Regions from separate parts of the Massilia sp. LXY-6 genome, predicted to be linked through region 1. Evidence: predicted binding sites of a transcription regulator. Region 1 holds the regulator's gene; each other region holds the start of a gene.
The links. The regulator LexA, encoded in region 1, represses DNA repair genes until DNA is damaged. The targets are predictions, from matches to a motif close to ACTGTATNNNNATACAGT.
Positions count from the first base shown of each region.

Region 2: a site for LexA is predicted at 1,194-1,211, ahead of ACI48D_RS01910 (PA0069 family radical SAM protein). Genes of this name have one in related genera too.
Region 3: a site for LexA is predicted at 819-836, ahead of ACI48D_RS23825 (ATP-dependent helicase). Genes of this name have one in related genera too.
Region 4: a site for LexA is predicted at 2,423-2,440, ahead of ACI48D_RS13285 (putative DNA modification/repair radical SAM protein). Genes of this name have one in related genera too.

Region 1 is NZ_JBKFGF010000001.1:219,296-223,683, forward strand. It holds gene purF (amidophosphoribosyltransferase) at 1-37, shown strand, start outside; gene ACI48D_RS00940 (cystathionine gamma-synthase family protein) at 86-1,333, shown strand; gene ACI48D_RS00945 (tetratricopeptide repeat protein) at 1,417-2,217, shown strand; gene ACI48D_RS00950 (tetratricopeptide repeat protein) at 2,301-3,056, shown strand; gene lexA (transcriptional repressor LexA) at 3,105-3,749, opposite strand; gene rpsF (30S ribosomal protein S6) at 4,024-4,388, shown strand, end outside.
Region 2 is NZ_JBKFGF010000003.1:70,368-74,755, forward strand. It holds gene ACI48D_RS01900 (NADPH-dependent FMN reductase) at 1-510, shown strand, start outside; gene ACI48D_RS01905 (tRNA-uridine aminocarboxypropyltransferase) at 548-1,168, shown strand; gene ACI48D_RS01910 (PA0069 family radical SAM protein) at 1,279-2,493, shown strand; gene ACI48D_RS01915 (AAA family ATPase) at 2,645-3,199, shown strand; gene ACI48D_RS01920 (RNA 2'-phosphotransferase) at 3,206-3,772, shown strand; gene ACI48D_RS01925 (diguanylate cyclase) at 3,896-4,388, shown strand, end outside.
Region 3 is NZ_JBKFGF010000066.1:34,545-38,932, forward strand. It holds gene ACI48D_RS23825 (ATP-dependent helicase) at 1-791, opposite strand, end outside; gene ACI48D_RS23830 (hypothetical protein) at 1,097-1,285, opposite strand; gene ACI48D_RS23835 (hypothetical protein) at 1,478-1,654, shown strand; gene ACI48D_RS23840 (chromate transporter) at 1,704-2,297, shown strand; gene ACI48D_RS23845 (chromate transporter) at 2,294-2,881, shown strand; gene fghA (S-formylglutathione hydrolase) at 2,957-3,814, shown strand; gene ACI48D_RS23855 (Hsp20/alpha crystallin family protein) at 3,936-4,388, shown strand, end outside.
Region 4 is NZ_JBKFGF010000026.1:93,774-98,161, forward strand. It holds gene ACI48D_RS13280 (UdgX family uracil-DNA binding protein) at 1-1,184, opposite strand, end outside; gene ACI48D_RS13285 (putative DNA modification/repair radical SAM protein) at 1,181-2,410, opposite strand; gene ACI48D_RS13290 (DUF2939 domain-containing protein) at 2,557-3,102, shown strand; gene ACI48D_RS13295 (SEL1-like repeat protein) at 3,180-4,388, opposite strand, start outside.

The sequences.
Region 1 (4,388 bases):
CCAGCTGAACCTGAATCCTCCGGTAGCGGCAGAATAACCACCGATCGGGCGCCCTGGCGCCCGTTTTCATTTGTACGATACGATCATGAGCGACACGAATAACTACGGTTTCACCACCACCATCCTCCACAACGACCGCCGCAAGACCATCGAGCAGGGCTCGCTGCACAAGCCCATCCATACCTCGGTGGCCTTCGGCTACGGCGACGCGCGCCAGCTTGCCTCGGTCTTCCAGGGCAAGGAGCCGGGCTTCCGCTACGGCCGCCAGGGCAACCCGACCGTGTCGGCGCTGGAAGACAAGATCACCAAGATGGAAGATGGCGTGGCCACGCTGTGCTTCGCCACCGGCATGGCGGCGATCGGCGCCCTGGCGCAGGCCCTGTTGAAGGAAGGCGACCATGTGGTGTCGTCGTCGTTCCTGTTCGGGAACACCAACAGCCTGTGGAACACGGTGGCGGGGCAGGGCACCGAGGTGTCGTTCGTCGATGCCACCGATGTCGCCAACGTCGAAGCCGCGCTGCGGGAGAACACGCGCCTGGTGTTCGTCGAGACCATCGCCAACCCGCGCACCCAGATCGCCGACCTGGCGCGCATCGGCGAGTTGTGCCGCGCGCGCGGCATCCTCTACGTGGTCGACAACACCATGACCACGCCCTGGCTGTTCCGCCCGAAAGCGGTTGACGCGGGCCTGGTCGTCAATTCGCTGACCAAGTCGATCGGCGGCCATGGCATGGCGCTCGGCGGCGCCCTTACCGACACCGGCCTGTTCGACTGGAGCGCTTATCCGAACATCGCGCCGAACTTCCGCAAGCAGCCGGCCAAGGCGCAGGGCATGGCCCAGCTGCGCGCCAAATCGCTGCGCGACTTCGGCGCTTCGCTGGCTCCGGAAGCCGCCCACCACATCGCGGTCGGCGCCGAGACCCTGGCCTTGCGCATGGACCGCACCTGTGCCAACGCATTGGCCCTCGCGCAGATGCTGGAAGCCGACCAGCGCGTTGCCGCCGTCCACTACCCGGGGCTGGCCTCGCACCCGCAGCACGGCCTGGCGACCGAGCTGTTCCGCGCCTACGGCTCGCTGTTCAGCTTCGAACTGAAGGACGGCATCGACTGCTTCGACTACCTGAACCGCCTGCAGATCGCGATCCCGGCCAGCAACCTGGGCGACACGCGCACGCTGGTGATCCCGGTCGCGCACACGATCTTCTTCGAGATGGGAGCCGAGCGCCGCGCCAGCATGGGCATCGCCGAGTCGCTGATCCGGGTGTCGGTCGGAATCGAGGATACGCAGGATTTGCTGCGCGATTTCGGTGAAGCCTTATCTGCATCGGTATAAATCGGCGCTTATGCAGGATCGCTTGAGTTTATAGCGATCTCTGCATAGTATGAATCTTCATGGCCCAACACGTGGAGATTCAGATGAAAAAATTATTGTGCGTATCCTTGATGCTGATTTCCGGTGTCGTATTCGCCGACGATCTGAATGAAGCAAATAAATTGCTGAATGCTAAGGATTATGGGCGGGCCTTGCCGATGTATGCCCGGCTTGCCGAAGCAGGAAATGCGGAAGCACAATTCCGACTTGGGGAAATGTACTGGTTTGGTGATGGTACGTCCCCCGATCTGAAGAAAGCCGCCGCATGGTTCCAGAAATCGGCGACGGCCGGCAACAAGGATGCCGCCGAATCGCTGCAAGCGCTGAAACGCCGCGAGACGCGCGGCAATGAAATCGTTTATTGGATGAAGGAATATAAAGGCGAAGACCTGACTTCAGGTAAATACGCCTGCGCCACGCCGGATATTCCCGTCGTCTCGAAAACGAATTCCGACATCAAAAAGGTAGCAGACAAGGTGGCAACCTGGCAGGAATGCTACAACGCTGCGGTTGCAAATCTGCAGGGCCTGACGCCGGTACTGAAACATGTGCCCAAGGATGTGGTCGACATGATGACGCCGGCAGAAATCGAGCAGACCCAGTCGCATCTGGACCAGGTATTCGCCAGCGTGGCACGCGCGATGGCCGACAACGCGACTGCCATCCTGGCCCGGCGCGACGCCTGGACCAATGCGACCAATACCTATGTTGCCGAAACCAACAAGAAGGCGGACGAGGCAAGCGCGCGCAACAAGCTGGAGATGATGACTGGCCTGCGCCGGGTGTACGAGTCGAATCAGTCGCTTGCCAACGCGCCCACCGGCGGGAATCCGGCAAATCACTGAAATGCCGTTACAGTTGAGTAATTGGCACATGCCGGTTCTGGCGATATGATGTGCCATTACTCAACTGCATAGATCGATCGCACGTGAAGACTGTCGTTTTTTGCCTGAGCATGCTGTTGGCGGGAAGTTGCGCCGCTGACGAGCTCGCAAGCGCCAACGCGGCGTTTGCCAAGAAGGATTATCCGGACGCCCTGCAGCGCTATACCAGGCTGGCCGGCGCCGGCAATGTCGAGGCCCAGCAGCACCTGGGCGAAATGTACTGGTATGGAGAAGCCGGCAGCGTCGACGAGGCCAGGGCCGAGGCCTGGTTCCGCAAGGCCGCGGCGAAGGGGAATCCCGTTGCCATCGCGTCGCTGGAGCTGATGCGCAAGCGGGTCGAACGCCGTGCCGACATCGATTACTGGGTCGACCGCTACGACGGCTCGGACCTGCAGAGCGGCCAGTACCGCTGCCCGGCGCCGCGTTTCCCCGCCGTCTCCAAGCAGAACGACGAGATCGACCGGGTGTCGGCGAATATGGCGAAGTGGCAGGAATGCTATAACGCCCAGGCGCGTGCCCTGAACGAGGCATCGCCGCTGACCAAGCGGATTCCTGCCGATGTGGCGAAACTGATCAACAAGCCGGAGATGGAGCGCGCGGAAAAGCGCTTGGCCGAGGTATATACGAACCTGACCGAGAGCGCGCAGGTCAAGTCCAAGCTGGTGCTGGCCGACTTTGCCGTGTGGCGGGACGCCACCGACGCCTGGGTCAGGGAGCACAACGATATCGTGAAGAGCACGCCGACCCTGGAACGCGAGCGCGAGCGCGAGAATCGGCGCAACAACCGCGTCAACAATTGACGTGTCGCCGTCCCGGTTTCCCGCCGGGCCGGCGTATCGCCTGCAGGCTTAGTGCCAGGAGCGCAGCAGGCCGACGGCCAGGCCTTCGAGCGCGAACTCGTCGTTCTGCGGGTCGATCGTGATGACGGAGAAGTCCGGGTTTTCCGGCAGCAGTTCGATGGTGCCGCCGTTCTTGCGGTAGCGCTTGACGGTGACTTCGTCGCCGATGCGGGCAACCACGATCTGCCCGTTCTTGGCCGAATCCACTTTCTTGACAGCCAGGAAGTCCCCGTCGCAGATGCCGGCGTCGCGCATCGACCAGCCCTTGACCTTCAGCAGGAAGTCCGGCTTGCTTGAAAACATGGCCGGGTCGACCGAGTAGCTTGCTTCGACGTGTTCCTGGGCCAGGATCGGCGAACCCGCGGCGACGCGGCCGACCAGCGGCAGCGACATCAGCAGGGCAGCCGGCACGGCCGGCAGCGCGGCGGCGTCGGGCGTGGTGTTGCCGACCAGGCGGATGCCGCGCGAGGTGCCCGGCGAAATTTCGATCGCACCCTTGCGCGCCAGGGCTTGCAGGTGTTCTTCGGCCGCGTTGGCCGAGCGGAAGCCAAGCTCCTGGGCGATTTCGGCGCGGGTCGGCGGAAAGCCGGTGTTGTCGATGGCTTCCTTGATCAGGTTGAGAATCTGTTCTTGCCGTGCGGTGAGCTTAAGCATGGTGAGGATCGTGTGCGTAGTGAGCTGTGCGTAGGTGGGCGGTGTCCGGGTCGGACTCGATACCCTGTATTTTTGTACAGTATTGCGCCGGGCGCAAGGGGAATCCGTGCGTTTCGCCGGTTTTTTTTGCCTTGCGGTCACGGCGATGCCTGGAAGACCGCACACGGCGATTGAGCTCTTGACGTTTTTACGGTTATAATGTCGGGCTTTCCCTTCCCACACTCGTCTTGACGCCGAGGTGGGCATTTGTTTAAACGTCCTTAAGGAGTGTTGCATGCGTCATTATGAAATCGTGTTTATCGTCCACCCGGACCAGAGCGAGCAGGTCCCGGCGATGATCGAGCGCTACAAGACCACCGTCACCTCGCGCGGCGGTAACATCCACCGCGTCGAAGACTGGGGCCGCCGTCAAATGGCTTACCAGATCCAGAAGCTGCCGAAGGCACACTACATCTGCATGAACATCGAGTGCGACAACGAGACCCTGGTCGAGCTGGAAACCGCATTCAAATTCAATGATGCCGTGCTGCGTCATCTGACCGTCAAGATGAAGAAGGCCGAAACCGCACCGTCGCCGATGATGAAGTCGGTACAGCGCGAAGACGCAGCCAAGAGCCACCGCGCCGAGCAGGCAGCTGC
Region 2 (4,388 bases), on a different contig from region 1:
GTCGACATCCAGGATTTCAAGCTGCCGTTGCTGGACGAGCCGGTGCCGCCCTCGATGGGTCAGTACGCGCAGCCGCATACCAAAGCCTGGGCCGCGAAAATCGCCGAGTTCGACGGCTTCGTGTTCGTCACGCCCGAATACAACCACGGGACCTCCGGCGCGCTGAAGAACGCCATCGACTACCTGTACAAGGAATGGAACAACAAGGCCGCCGGCTTCGTCGGCTACGGCAGCGCGGGCGGCGCGCGCGCGATCGAGAACCTGCGCCTGGTCATGGGCGAACTGATGGTGGCCGACGTGCGCGCCCAGGTGATGCTGTCGCTGTTCACCGACTTCGAGAATTTCGCCACCTTCAATCCGGCCGAGCACCACGAACGCGCGGTCGAGGCCATGCTCGACCAGGTGGTGCAGTGGAGCGGGGCGCTGAAACCGCTGCGCAAGGACGATCCGCCGGTTCCGGTGCCGGACAACATGCCGCCGCGCGGGGAGCGGGTCGGCGGCAGTTTCTGAATTTTGTGTTGGCCGGGCGGAGGTACAATCGCCGCCCATGACGACGACCAATCCCCGCCGCGCCACCTGTGCCGCCTGCCTGCGGGCGGAAAGCGCCTGCATCTGCCGCTTCGCAACGCCGCTCGCCAGCCGGGTCGAACTGCTGGTGCTGCAGCATCCGCTCGAGGTACACAATGCCAAGAACAGCGCGCGCCTGCTGCACCTGTGCCTGCCGTCGAGCCGCCTGCTGGTGGGCGAGACTTTCCCGGCACCGGAGCTCGACGCGGTCTTGCATGCGGACCGGCGCATGCCACTGCTGCTGTATCCGCAACTGCCGGGCGAGGCGGCGCTCGGCCTGCCTTCGCCGCCCTGTATCGAACCGGCTCTGCTGGAGCGGCCCGACAAGTTGCGCCTGGTGCTGCTGGACGCCACCTGGCGCAAGAGCCGCAAGATGCTCTACGTCAATCCTTCGCTGCAGCGCCTGCCGCGCCTGGCCTTGCAGGACCTGCCGCCCTCCGCTTATCGGATTCGCAAGGCCCATGCGCCGGACCAGTTGTCCTCGCTGGAAGCAGCCGCACATGCGCTGATCCAGCTGGAACACCGGCTCGAACACTACGCACCGCTGTTCGATGCCTTCGACGCGTTTGTGGAACAACAATCCCAACGATTTCGCGCTTGAACCCGCACGAAAGCGGGTGTACGATACTGTATATCCATACAGTACTCGGGAGCGCCATAGTGAATCGCCAACAAGCTTGGGCTGAAGACGTGGAATTGCAAGGGCAGGTCATGATCCCTCCGCGGCCGCTGGTGCCGCGCAAGGGCCGTGGCGCCGTGTCGAACCTCCAGGGCCGCTATGAAGTCCACGGCCGCGAACATTTCGACGACGGCTGGACGGTCCCGGGGCTGAAGGAAGAGGCGCCGGCGGCGCCGAAGACCGTTGTTACGGATGAGTTCGCCAAAACCATCCTGACCCGCAACGCCTCGCCGGACATTCCGTTCAAGGTCTCGCTGAACCCGTACCGGGGCTGCGAGCACGGCTGCATCTACTGCTTCGCCCGGCCCTCGCACAGCTACCTCGGGCTGTCTCCCGGCCTGGACTTCGAAAGCCGCATCTTCGCCAAGGTGAACGCCGCCGACCTGCTGCGGCGCGAACTGGCGCGTCCCGGCTACGTGCCCGAAAGCATCGCCATCGGCGTGAACACCGACGCTTATCAACCCTGCGAGCGCGAACGCGGCATCACGCGCGAGCTGCTGCAGGTGCTGGCCGAGTGCAAGCATCCGTATGGCCTGATCACCAAGTCCGCGCTGATCGAGCGCGACATCGACCTGATCGCGCCGATGGCGGAGAAGGGCCTGGCCGCCGCCGCGATCACGATCACGACCCTGGATGGCGAGATCGCGCGCACGCTCGAGCCGCGCGCGGCCGCGCCCGCGCGCCGCCTGCGCGCGATCCGCACGCTCACGGAAGCCGGCATCCCGGTCAGCGTCAGTGTCGCGCCGATCATCCCGTTCATCACGGAACCGGAGATCGAACGCATCCTCGAGGCCGCCAAGGACGCCGGCGCGGTCGGGGCACACTATGTCGTGCTGCGCATGCCGTGGGAAGTCAATCCGCTGTTCCAGCAATGGTTGTACGCTCATTTTCCAGACCGTGCGCAACGCGTGCTGAACCGCATGAAGGACATGCGCGGCGGCAAGGAGTACGACAGCGACTTCGGCAAGCGCATGAGCGGCGAAGGCGTGTGGGCCGACCTGATCCGCCAGCGCTTCACCAAGGCCGTCAAGCGACTCGGCATGGATGGCTTCAATGGCCGCTTCAGCAAGATGGACGGCGCCCAGTTCCGCCGCCCGCTGATCGTGCCCTCGGCCGCCGCCTGCCAGCGGAGGGACGAGGACGTCACCCAGCTCGACCTGTTCGGCGGCGCGCCGGCGGATGCGGGCGGGGGGCAGACGGCACGCCGCAAGCCGGTCAAGGCAAGCCCCCAGTTGGATCTGTTCTGATTGGCGGGCATTCCCGCGCCGGGCGACCCCGCGGCGGGCGGCCCCGCGGGTGCTCCCGCCGGGGCGCCTTGTGGCAAGCGCCACGGTCGGCTAGGATGGCAGCTCTCGTCTTTCTATAGTGTAATTGGACATTTTCGAACACGGGATTCATATGGAAGAGCAGGGCAGCACATCGGGCCAGATCAAGCGGGTGGTGTTCGTCGGCGCGGAGTCGACCGGCAAATCGACCTTGTGCGAGTACCTCGCGCGCCAGTACGGCAGCGTCGCCGTGCCCGAGATCGGCCGCTACATCTGGGAAGACAAGCAGGGCCAGCTGGCTGCCTCCGACTATGTCGACATCGCCCTGCGCCACCGCGACGCCGAAGACGAGCAGATGCCCTACGCCAGGCGCTACCTGTTCGTCGACACGAATGCCCTGACCACGCTGCTGCTGGGACTGGAATTCGGTCAGGTCACCGAACCGGTACCGCCCGAGTTGCTGCGCTGCGCCGACGATTGCCGCGAACGCTATGCCCATACCTTCGTCTGCGCCGACGACATTCCCTACGAAGAGCAGGCCGCGCGCGAGAACGAAGCCTGGCGCGGGCGCATCCACCAGCTGGTGCTGAAAGACCTCGAAGCACGCGGCATTCCCTACACCCTGGTGAGCGGCAGCGTCGAGGAGCGCGCCCTGCAGGTACGGCGCGTGATCGAAGGCGTCGCCTGAGCGGCCATGGCCCAGGACCCCATCGTCGCCACCAGCAAGCTGCTCAGCTACGTGCTGCGCCACCGCCCCGACAGCATCGGGCTGGCGCTGGATGCCCACGGCTGGGCCGAGGTCGGCGAATTGCTGGCGGGCCTGGAACAGCACGGTCAACCGGTCGACCGCGCGCTGCTCGAACGCACGGTCGCGAACAATGACAAGCAGCGCTTCGCCTTCAATGAAGACCGGACCCGCATCCGCGCCAGCCAGGGCCACTCGATTCCCGTCGACCTTGCTTTGCGCGAAGCGGACCCGCCGGCCGTGCTCTACCACGGCACCGCCAGCCGCTTCCTCAAATCGATCCTGGCGTCCGGCCTGCGCGCCGGCGGCCGCCACCACGTGCACCTGTCCGCCGATGTGCGGACGGCGCTGCAGGTCGGCGCCCGGCATGGCTTCCCGGCGGTGCTTGCCGTCGATGCAAAACGCATGCGGGAGGATGGAATCGCCTTCTACCGATCCGACAACGGCGTCTGGCTGACCGGCGAAGTCAAGCCGAAATACCTCAGCCAGGCAGCAGCGCCAATCCAGGGTGCATAGACTAGTGTTGTTGGCGTGCCATGCACCACGATGCATGTAAAAAAACTTTCTTTTTTTCACACAATATCGGGCGAGTTCGCTGTATGTTTGATATGCAACTCAAGCATACGGATAGCAGACCCCATGGCAGGCAACGTTCCGCTCTACAAATACCGCGCGCTGTTGTTGTCGCAGAATTTCTTCATCAAGGACAACGCGGCCGAGCTGCGCCTGCACGCGCACAAGTACGACTTCGACATGGGCTTCTTCAGCGAAGTCAGCGAATTCGTGGCGGCGGTGGAGAGCGATACCGGCAACGGCCTGTTCGTGATCGACCTCGACGCCCTGCACAATATGCAGTCGGACATGCTGGACAGCCGCAAGACGCTGATGCTGGGCGAGCTGCTGCAGCGCCTGCCGGCCGGGCGCGAATACGTCTACCTGCAAAGCTCGCGCCAGGGCGGCCGCTACCTGCTGCAGCAGAAACTGGTCGACAGCCACTGCCTGGCCTATGCGGAAAAGCCGATCGCCAACGACGTGCTGGTCGATAAACTGTTCAACCTGTTCGTCCAGCAAAAGCGCGGCGAGCTGGTGCGCATCGTCCACCTGGGCGACCCCGCCGGGCTGGACGAGAACT
Region 3 (4,388 bases), on a different contig from region 1:
TTCGTGTCCTGGTACTCGTCGACCAGCACGTGGTCGAACAGCGCGCCCAGCTCCGGCCCGAGTTCGGGATCGGCTGCCATCTCGGCCCAGAACAGCAGCAGGTCGTCGTAGTCGAGCACGTTCTGCTCCTGCTTGGCGTCGACGTAGGCGCCGAACAGGCGCTTGAGTTCCGCTTCCCATTCGCTGCACCAGGGGAAGGTCGACTGCAGCACCTCCTTGATGCCGTCGCGGCTGTTGACCACGCGCGAATAGATCGCCAGGCAGGTGCCCTTGAGCGGAAACCGTTTCTGGCCGCCGAGCTGGCCGCCTGGCGTCAGCCCAATCTCCTGGCGCACCATGCCCATCAGGTCTTCCGAATCGCCGCGGTCGTGGATGGTGAACGAGGCTTCGAGGCCGATCCGTCCCGCGTACTCGCGCAGCAGGCGCGCACCGATGCTGTGGAAGGTGCCGGCCCAGGGCAGCCCGGCGCCGGCCTGGCTGGAAGTCTTGAGGATGCGCTGCAGGACGCCGCCGGCGCGCTGCACCATCTCGTTGGCGGCGCGCCGCGAGAACGTCAGCAGCATGATCCGCTGCGGATCGGCGCCGGACTGGATCAGCCGGGCGACGCGGTGCGCCAGCGTGTTGGTCTTGCCCGAACCGGCACCGGCGACGACCAGCAGCGGTCGCGCGGGACCGGCCGGATGCGCGGCGCCGACATCGTGCTCGATGGCCGCGCGCTGTTCGGGATTGAGGGACGCGTAGGGGTCATGCAGCGCGGGTTCGGAAACGCTGGGGTCGGCGGTATCGGGCATAATGCGGCGGGATCTGGAGATGTCGGAACTGTACATTTATCCAGTAGAGTTACGCAAGCGGGATCGTCACCTCCTTGTCATACAGATATCCACAAAATCTGTGAATAACCTTGTGGAAAAGCACCCCCTTGACATGCGGGAAGCAAGAAAGAATGCGGCTTCCAACAAGTTGCCCGTTCCGCGTGCAGCTTGTGAAGTACGCAAAATCAAGGGCTTACGAAGTCAAGTGGCGCACGATTCAAATATTTTTGCAAGATGCGTCGAGGAAATTTTTTGTGTATAAGCGGAGCGCCCACGACACCCGCTCAGGCCGCGGGCGCACGGCGGCGCTCCGGCTCTCCGAGCACCCGTGCGATGACGGCGGCGGCGATATCCCGCGAGCGCAGGAACTCGACCGCCGAGATGGTGCCGTAGAGCTGCTGCAGGGCGACGCCGAGGTCGACGATGTGACGGCGCTGGTCGTCGCGCCGCTGGCCGGTAGAAACTTGATCCATCGGATCTCCTGTCTGGTCGATCGCGGCCGCTTGCCGCAGATGCAGTATCGGCCAGGCAGCGCCTAAGTCAAGAAGAAATGTCTCATCCGCACGTGACGTGCTGATGACGCCAGCGCGCCGCGCGACCGCGTGCGCCGTCTCCGCGCCGCCAGGCCTAGAATGGTCCCGTCATCCACCACCAGCGAGGAAGCCATGAGCATGACTCCCGATCCCGATATGAAACCGGGCGACGAAGCGGAACCGGGCACCCCGGGCGCGGGCGAGGACCTGTGCGAGACCTGCGGCGGCAGCGGCAAGCTGCCCGACGGCAAGACCTGCCCGGAATGCGAAGGCACGGGCCGCGTGATGCGCGGCATCGGCGGCGGCTGAACGCCGTCCACATGGACAGGACGGGGGCGCGGGCGCGATAATTCCGTGCATGACCATCGCGCCCAAGCCCTTGACGGGGGAGCTTGACTCTCCTGCCCGTCCGCAGTCCCTGTCCGATCTCTTCATCTCTTTCACGCTGCTGGCCCTGCAGGGTTTCGGCGGCGTGCTCGCCGTCGTCCAGCGCGAACTCGTCGACCGCAAGCGCTGGCTGACCCAGGAAGAATTCATCGAAGACTGGGCCGTGGCCCAGATCATGCCTGGCCCGAACGTCGTCAACCTGTCGCTGATGATCGGCGGCCGCTGGTTCGGCCTGCCCGGCGCCATGGCCGCGCTGGCCGGACTGCTGGCCGTGCCGCTGGTGCTGGTGCTGGGGCTGGCGGTGCTGCACGACCGCTTCGCCGACAGCCCGCAGGTGGCCGGCGCGTTGCGCGGGATGGCCGCCGTCTCGGCCGGCCTGATCGGCGCCGCCGGCCTGAAGCTGGCGGTGACCCTCAAGCGCAGCCCGCTGCCGATGTCCTGGTGCGTCGCCATCGCGGCGCTCGGCTTCGTGCTGGTGGCGCTGTTGAAATGTCCACTGATCTATGTCCTGGCGGGCTTGGGCGGCCTCGGCTGCGTCCTTACCTGGCACAGGCTGAAGGCATGAGCGCGGCACCCGATACCCTGCACCTGGCGCTGGCCGGGTCCGACTGGCTGAACCTGTTCGGCCATTTCCTGCTGCTGTCGATGATGTCGATCGGCGGCGCGATCTCGACTTCGTCCGAGATGCACCGCTTCCTGGTCGAGCAGCACCACTGGCTGACCCAGGAGCAGTTCAATTCCGCGATCGCCCTGGCCCAGGCCGCGCCCGGCCCCAACGTGCTGTTCGTGGCCCTGATGGGCTGGCATGTCGGCATGAACGCCGGCAGCCTGGGCGCAGCCCTGTTCGGGGTGCTGGTGACGATGGTCGGCATCATGACGCCCTCGACCATCATTACCTACACGGCGGCGCGCTGGGGCCACCGCAACCGCGAGCTGCGCGCCGTGCGCGCCTTCAAGCAGGGCATGGCGCCGGTGGTGATCGCCCTGCTGCTGTCGACCGCCTGGATCCTCGGCAGCTCGGTGGGCGCGGCCGACTGGCGGCTGGTGCTGCTCGCGGTCGGGGCCGGCCTGGTGATCTGGCGTACCCGCCTGCACCTGCTGTGGGTGCTGGCCGCCGGCGCCCTGCTCGGCGCGCTCGGGCTGGTGTAAACATACAGATGAGCGTGCAGGCCCGCCGTGCCGCAGGCATACTTGCGTCATTGCTCACCAGCGCCTGATACCATCATGACCGATTCTTCCGCACTCGAACTCCTCGGCGAACACGCCTGCTTCGGCGGCGTGCAGCGCTTCTACCGCCACGCATCCAGCGCGATCGGCCTGCCGATGCGCTTTTCCGTCTACCTGCCGCCGGACGCCGGCGGCAAGCAGTTGCCGGTGCTGTTCTACCTGGCCGGCCTGACCTGCACCGAAGAGACCTTCATGACCAAGGCCGGCGCCCAGCGTGTCGCCGCCGAACTGGGCCTGATCCTGGTCGCGCCCGACACCAGCCCGCGCGGCGCCGGCGTTCCCGGCGAGGGCGACAGCTGGGACTTCGGCCTGGGGGCCGGCTTCTACGTCGACGCCACCGAGGAAGCCTGGTCCCGCCACTACCGCATGTACAGCTACATCCTGGAGCTGCGCACGCTGGCGCTGGCCACGCTGCCGGCCGATCCGCAGCGGGTCGGCATCTTCGGCCACTCGATGGGCGGGCATGGCGCGCTGACGCTGGCGCTGCGCAACCCGGACCTGTTCCGCTCGGTCTCGGCCTTCGCGCCGATCGCCGCGCCGACGCGCTGCCCGTGGGGCAAGAAAGCCTTCGGCGGCTACCTCGGCCCCGATCAGGCAGCCTGGCGCGGCCATGACGCGACCGAGCTGGTGAAGGATGCCGGGCGCGCCGTTTTCCCGCAGGGGATCCTGGTCGACCAGGGCCTGGCCGACAAATTCCTCGCCGAGCAGCTGTATCCGGAGGACTTCGAAGAAGCCTGCCGCGCCGCCGGCCAGCCGCTTGAACTGCGCCGCCACCCCGGCTACGACCACGGCTATTACTTCATCTCGACCTTCGTCGAAGACCATTTGCGCTTCCACCGTCGGACCCTCGGCTGACGCCGGGAATTCCCTCAAAACGCCCGCCGACTGGCGGGCATCAAAAGTGCTTCCGCACCCCTTGAAATCGATTTTCGACAGCCCTATAAATAATGCGTAGTCATTCCATAGGGAGGTCATCATGAACCTGATCAGAAGAGGCAACGCCCCGCTGTCCACCCTGCGCGGCGGTCCCATCGAAGACCAGTTCGGCCGCATGGTCGAGAACATGTTCCAGGACTTCTTCGCGCCCATGGCCCAGGGCGGGCACTGGCTAGAGGACGGTCTGGCCATGCCGCGCCTGAACGTCAGCGAGAACGAAAAAGCGTTCGAAGTCCAGGCCGAACTGCCGGGCGTCAAGAAGGAAGACGTCAAGGTCTCGATCGACGGCCAGCGCGTCACCATCGAAGGAGAATGCCAGCAGGCAAACGAACAGCGTGAGGGCGAACAGGTGGTGTATTCTGAACGCTCGACGCGTAGGTACCAGCGCAGCTTCACCCTGTCGTCCGAGGTCGACGACGCCGGCGCCCAGGCCCGCCTCGAAAATGGCATCCTGATGCTCACGCTGCCCAAGAAACAGGGTGGCGCGGCAAAG
Region 4 (4,388 bases), on a different contig from region 1:
AGGCGGCGCTTGCCGCGCGGCTCCCATTTGAAATGCTTGACGGCGTTGGTCACGTAGATCGTCTCGCGGTCGACGCCGGCCGCCTCGCACACGCGGTCGAGCAGCTTGCCGGCGGGCCCTACAAAAGGCTGGCCGGTCAGGTCTTCCTGGTCGCCCGGCTGCTCGCCGACGAACATGATCTTCGCCTTCTTGGGCCCTTCCCCGCCGACCGCCTGGGTGGCGAACTGCCACAGCTCGCAGCGCCGGCACTCGTCGAGCTTGGACGGCTGCTGGCGTTCCGGCTGGGCGTCCTCGGGGGCGATCGGGATGGTCGTGCCCTTGCGCTGGCCAACGGCCTCGTACTGGCCGGTCTTGCGTGCGCCACGCGCCGCTTCGGAGATCATCTGCGGCACGATTTTGCCTTCTGGTAAATTTTTCCAGCGGTGCGAAGGAATGTGCTGCTGCATCACCGACTGGTTCAGGCGCGCAGGGTTGAACACGCTGCGGTAATAGGTCAGCCACAGGGCTTCGCCAGTATCTTCGAGATCCTCGGAGTTCTTCACCAGCGGGCCGGTGTTGTGCAGGGTATGGCCATCCCACAGCACGCTGGCCTCGGGGGTGGCGATCATCCAGCTGACCTTGCCCATGCGGGAAATGAAATGCTCGGCGACCTGGGGCAGCACGTCGTGCTGCGGCTCGTACCAGGCGACGAAGCGCGGCGGCCCGGCCTCGGGCGGACGTTCGCGGAATCGGATGTAGGCATGCATGTCGTGCTCCTCGCGGTGCACCGCCTTTACCATCGCATGCAGGCGCGCGCCATCCTCGTCGGCCGGTGACTGCACCTCGTGCTCGCCCCGCTGCCAGCGCCAGATCACGCGGTACAGGAAGGCCCAGCGGTCCGGCACGCGGCAGCAGGCGGCGCTTTGCAGCATGTCCATCAGGGACCGGGGAACATGCGGCGGCGGATGGCGTGGCGCATCCGGCGCTGGTTGCGGCGGGTTCGAGGAATTATGCGTTGGCTCGGCCATAGGCGGCGCACCCGAGAACAGGTCGCCGCCCGCGTACGGCGTACTCCAGCTGACCGCTTCCGGCGGCACGTCGTGGACCAGCAGCTCGCGCGCCGCCTCGCGCCATTCGGCGAAGGTCTCGACCAGCAGCGGCTGGCCGGCGCGGAGCTGCTCGCTTGCTGATCCTTTGGTGCTCATGCGGCCTGGAGTTCCGGCCACAAGTTCATTTGCTGCGGGGCGTCGGCCATGGTTCGCCGCAGCAGCTCGGAGGAAGCGGCGCCTTGCGCCGGCTTGTAGTCGGCGGTGAGCACGAAGGGCGCCAGCTTCTTGAGGCTGCAGCGCAGGCGGGACAGGTCTTCCCAGCGGATGCGGCGCAGCCGGCGCAGGTCGATCAGGCGCCTGGCCGAGCGCAGCCCGATGCCGGGCACGCGCGCGATCATGCCTTCGTCGGCGCGGTTCAGGTCGAGCGGGAAGTGATCGCGGTTGGACAGCGCCCAGGCCAGCTTGGGGTCGATGTCGAGCGCCAGGTTGCCGGCCTCCGGCATCAGCTCGGCGGCCGTGAAGCCGTAGCCGCGCAAGAGAAAGTCGGCCTGGTACAGGCGGTGCTCGCGTTGCAAGGGAGGCGGCGCGGACGGCACGCTGGACGGGCTCTGCGGAATCGGGCTGAAGGCCGAGTAGTACACCCGCTTGAGTTTATAGCTGCCGTACAGGGTCTGGGCCGTGTTGAGGATGGTCCGGTCGTCGCTGGCGTCGGCGCCGACGATCATCTGGGTGCTCTGCCCGGCCGGCGCGAAGGCCGGAGCCTTCGGGTGCCCGTCCTTCTCGTCGAGCCTGGTGCGGATCGACCCCATCGCCAGCTTGATCGTGTGGACGTTCTTTTCCGGCGCCAGGCGGCTCACGCTGTCCTGGGTCGGCAGCTCGATGTTCACCGACAGCCGGTCGGCGTACTTGCCGGCCAGTTCGATCAGGCGCGGGTCGGCGTCGGGAATGGTCTTCAGGTGGATGTAGCCGCGGAACTGATGTTCCTCCCTCAGGCGCCGCGCGACCTCGACCAGCTGCTCCATCGTGTAGTCGCTGGACTGGATGATGCCCGAGCTGAGGAACAGCCCGTCGATGTAATTGCGGAGATAAAAATCCTGGGTCAGCTTGACCACTTCGCCGACCGCGAAGCGGGCCCGCGGCACGTTCGACGTGCGGCGGTTCACGCAATACTGGCAATCGTAGATGCAGAAGTTGGTCAGCAGGATCTTCAGCAGCGACACGCAGCGCCCGTCCGGCGTGTAGCTGTGGCAGATGCCCATGCCGTTGGTGGCACCCAGGCCATCCTTGTCGGCCGAGTCACGCCTGGGCGCCCCGCTGCTGGCGCAGGAGGCGTCGTATTTGGCGGCATCGGCCAGGATCTCGAGCTTGTCTTTGAGTTCCATTGCGCAGTAAATACTGTATGGATGAACAGTATAGCGCATTCCAAAGTCGGTTTGCGTGCGCGGACGCACCGAGGCAAAGACTTATTTGCCGCCCTGGTGACGCCGGGCCGTTATCATGTCTGTTTCTCATCCATACGACGTGCATCATGAATCGTTCTCGTATCATCGTCACCGCTGCCATTGTTACCGGCCTGTTTGCCGCTTCCCTGTATGCCAGTCCTTATTGGGAGTTGCACCGCCTCCACTCCGCCATCCAGCACCACGATGCGGATGCCGTCGCGGAACAGGTCGACTTCCCCTCCCTGCGCGAAAGCGTCAAGGGCCAGCTCATGGCCGTGATGGGCAATGAAGCGAAGAACACCGAGGCCGCCGCCAATCCCTTTGCCGTGATGGGCCAGGCATTGGCGATGGCCTTCCTGAATCCGCTGGTCGATGCGATGGTGTCGCCAGCCGGCGTCATCGCCATGCTGGAAAGCGGCAAGGCAAAGCTGCCGGAGAATGGCGCGGCGGGAGATAGCGGTGAGCGCGGCCGCAAGGTCGACTATGCGATTGCCTACCGTGGCTGGAACCGGATCGCGGTGGCGGCCAAGAGCGAGGATGGCGGCAGCTTCATCTTCAGGCGCGAGGGCCTGTGGCGCTGGAAACTGTCCGGCATCGAACTGCCGCGCGGCGCGGCGGGCCGCACGCATTGAATCCACGCCGGGCAGGCACCTCACGGTCTGCCCGGCACCGTCACTTTACCCCAGCCCGGCTTGCGGCGTGGTGATGGTCAAGCGATGCCGGCATAGCCGTTCGCCTGCGCCAGCAGGGCCGGCTCCATGCGTGCGGCGATGCGCTGGATGTAGCTGGTGGCGGGGATGACGCCGGCGGCGCCGGCCCGGTGCAGCCAGGCGTAGGCCTCGATCAGGTCCTTGTGCACGCCCTGGCCGCTGGCGTACATGACCCCGAGGTTGAACTGGGCGCGCGCATGGCCCTGGCGGGCCGCGCACAGGTACCAGAAATGGGCGGCTTCGTAGTCGCGTTCGACGCCGTGGCCGCTGTCGTAGCGCAGGCCGAGCGCGAACTGGGCGAGGGCGTGGCCCTGGTCGGCGGCCTTGTGGTACCACTCGTAGGCCTGGCGCGGATCGACCGTGCCGGAATCGTCGCGGTCCAGCAGCTGGCCCAGCATGTACTGGGCCGGTGCGTATTCCTGGTCGGCGGCCTTGCGGTACCAGACCATCGCCTCGTCTTCCAGGCGCAGCGCGAGGTCGAACTGGGCGCGCAGGTGGCCCTGCTCCGCGGCCTTGCGGTACCAGTCGATCGCCTGCTGTGGGTCCTGCGGCACGCCGTTCCCGGCGTCGCAGAGCTGGCCGAGGTGGTACTGGGCGCCGGCGAAGCCCTGCTCGGCGGCCTTGCGGTACCACTGCGCCGCGATCGCATGATCCTGGCCGACGCCCTGGCCGTGCTCGTAACGCAGGCCGAGGTTGTCCTGGGCTCCGGCATGGCCCTGCTCGGCCGCCTTGCGGAACCAGTGCAGCGCCAGGTCCGGGTCGCGGTCGACGCCGTGGCCGCTGTCGTAGATGAGGCCCAGGTTGAATTGCGAGCTGGCGTGGCCCTGCTCGCCGGCGCGGCCGTACCACAGGATCGCCTTTTCGCTGTCCTGCGGCAGGTCTTGTCCCTTGTCGTAGCGCAGGCCGAGGTTGAACTGGGCCGGCGCATAGCCCTGCTCGGCCGCCTTGCGGAACCAGTGGACGGCCTCCTGGACGTCGCGCGCGATGCCCTGCCCGCTCTCGTAGCGCAGGGCCAGGTTGAACTGGGAGCGCGCGTAATTCTGTTCGGCGGCGCGGCGGTACCATTCGATGGCGCGCCCGATGTCCTGGGCCACGCCCTTGCCGCCCTCGTACATCATGCCGAGGTTGTGCTGGGCGCCCGGGTCGCCCTGCTCGGCCGCCTTGCTGAACCAGTGCTGGGCTTGCAGCACGTCGGCCGGGATGCCCTG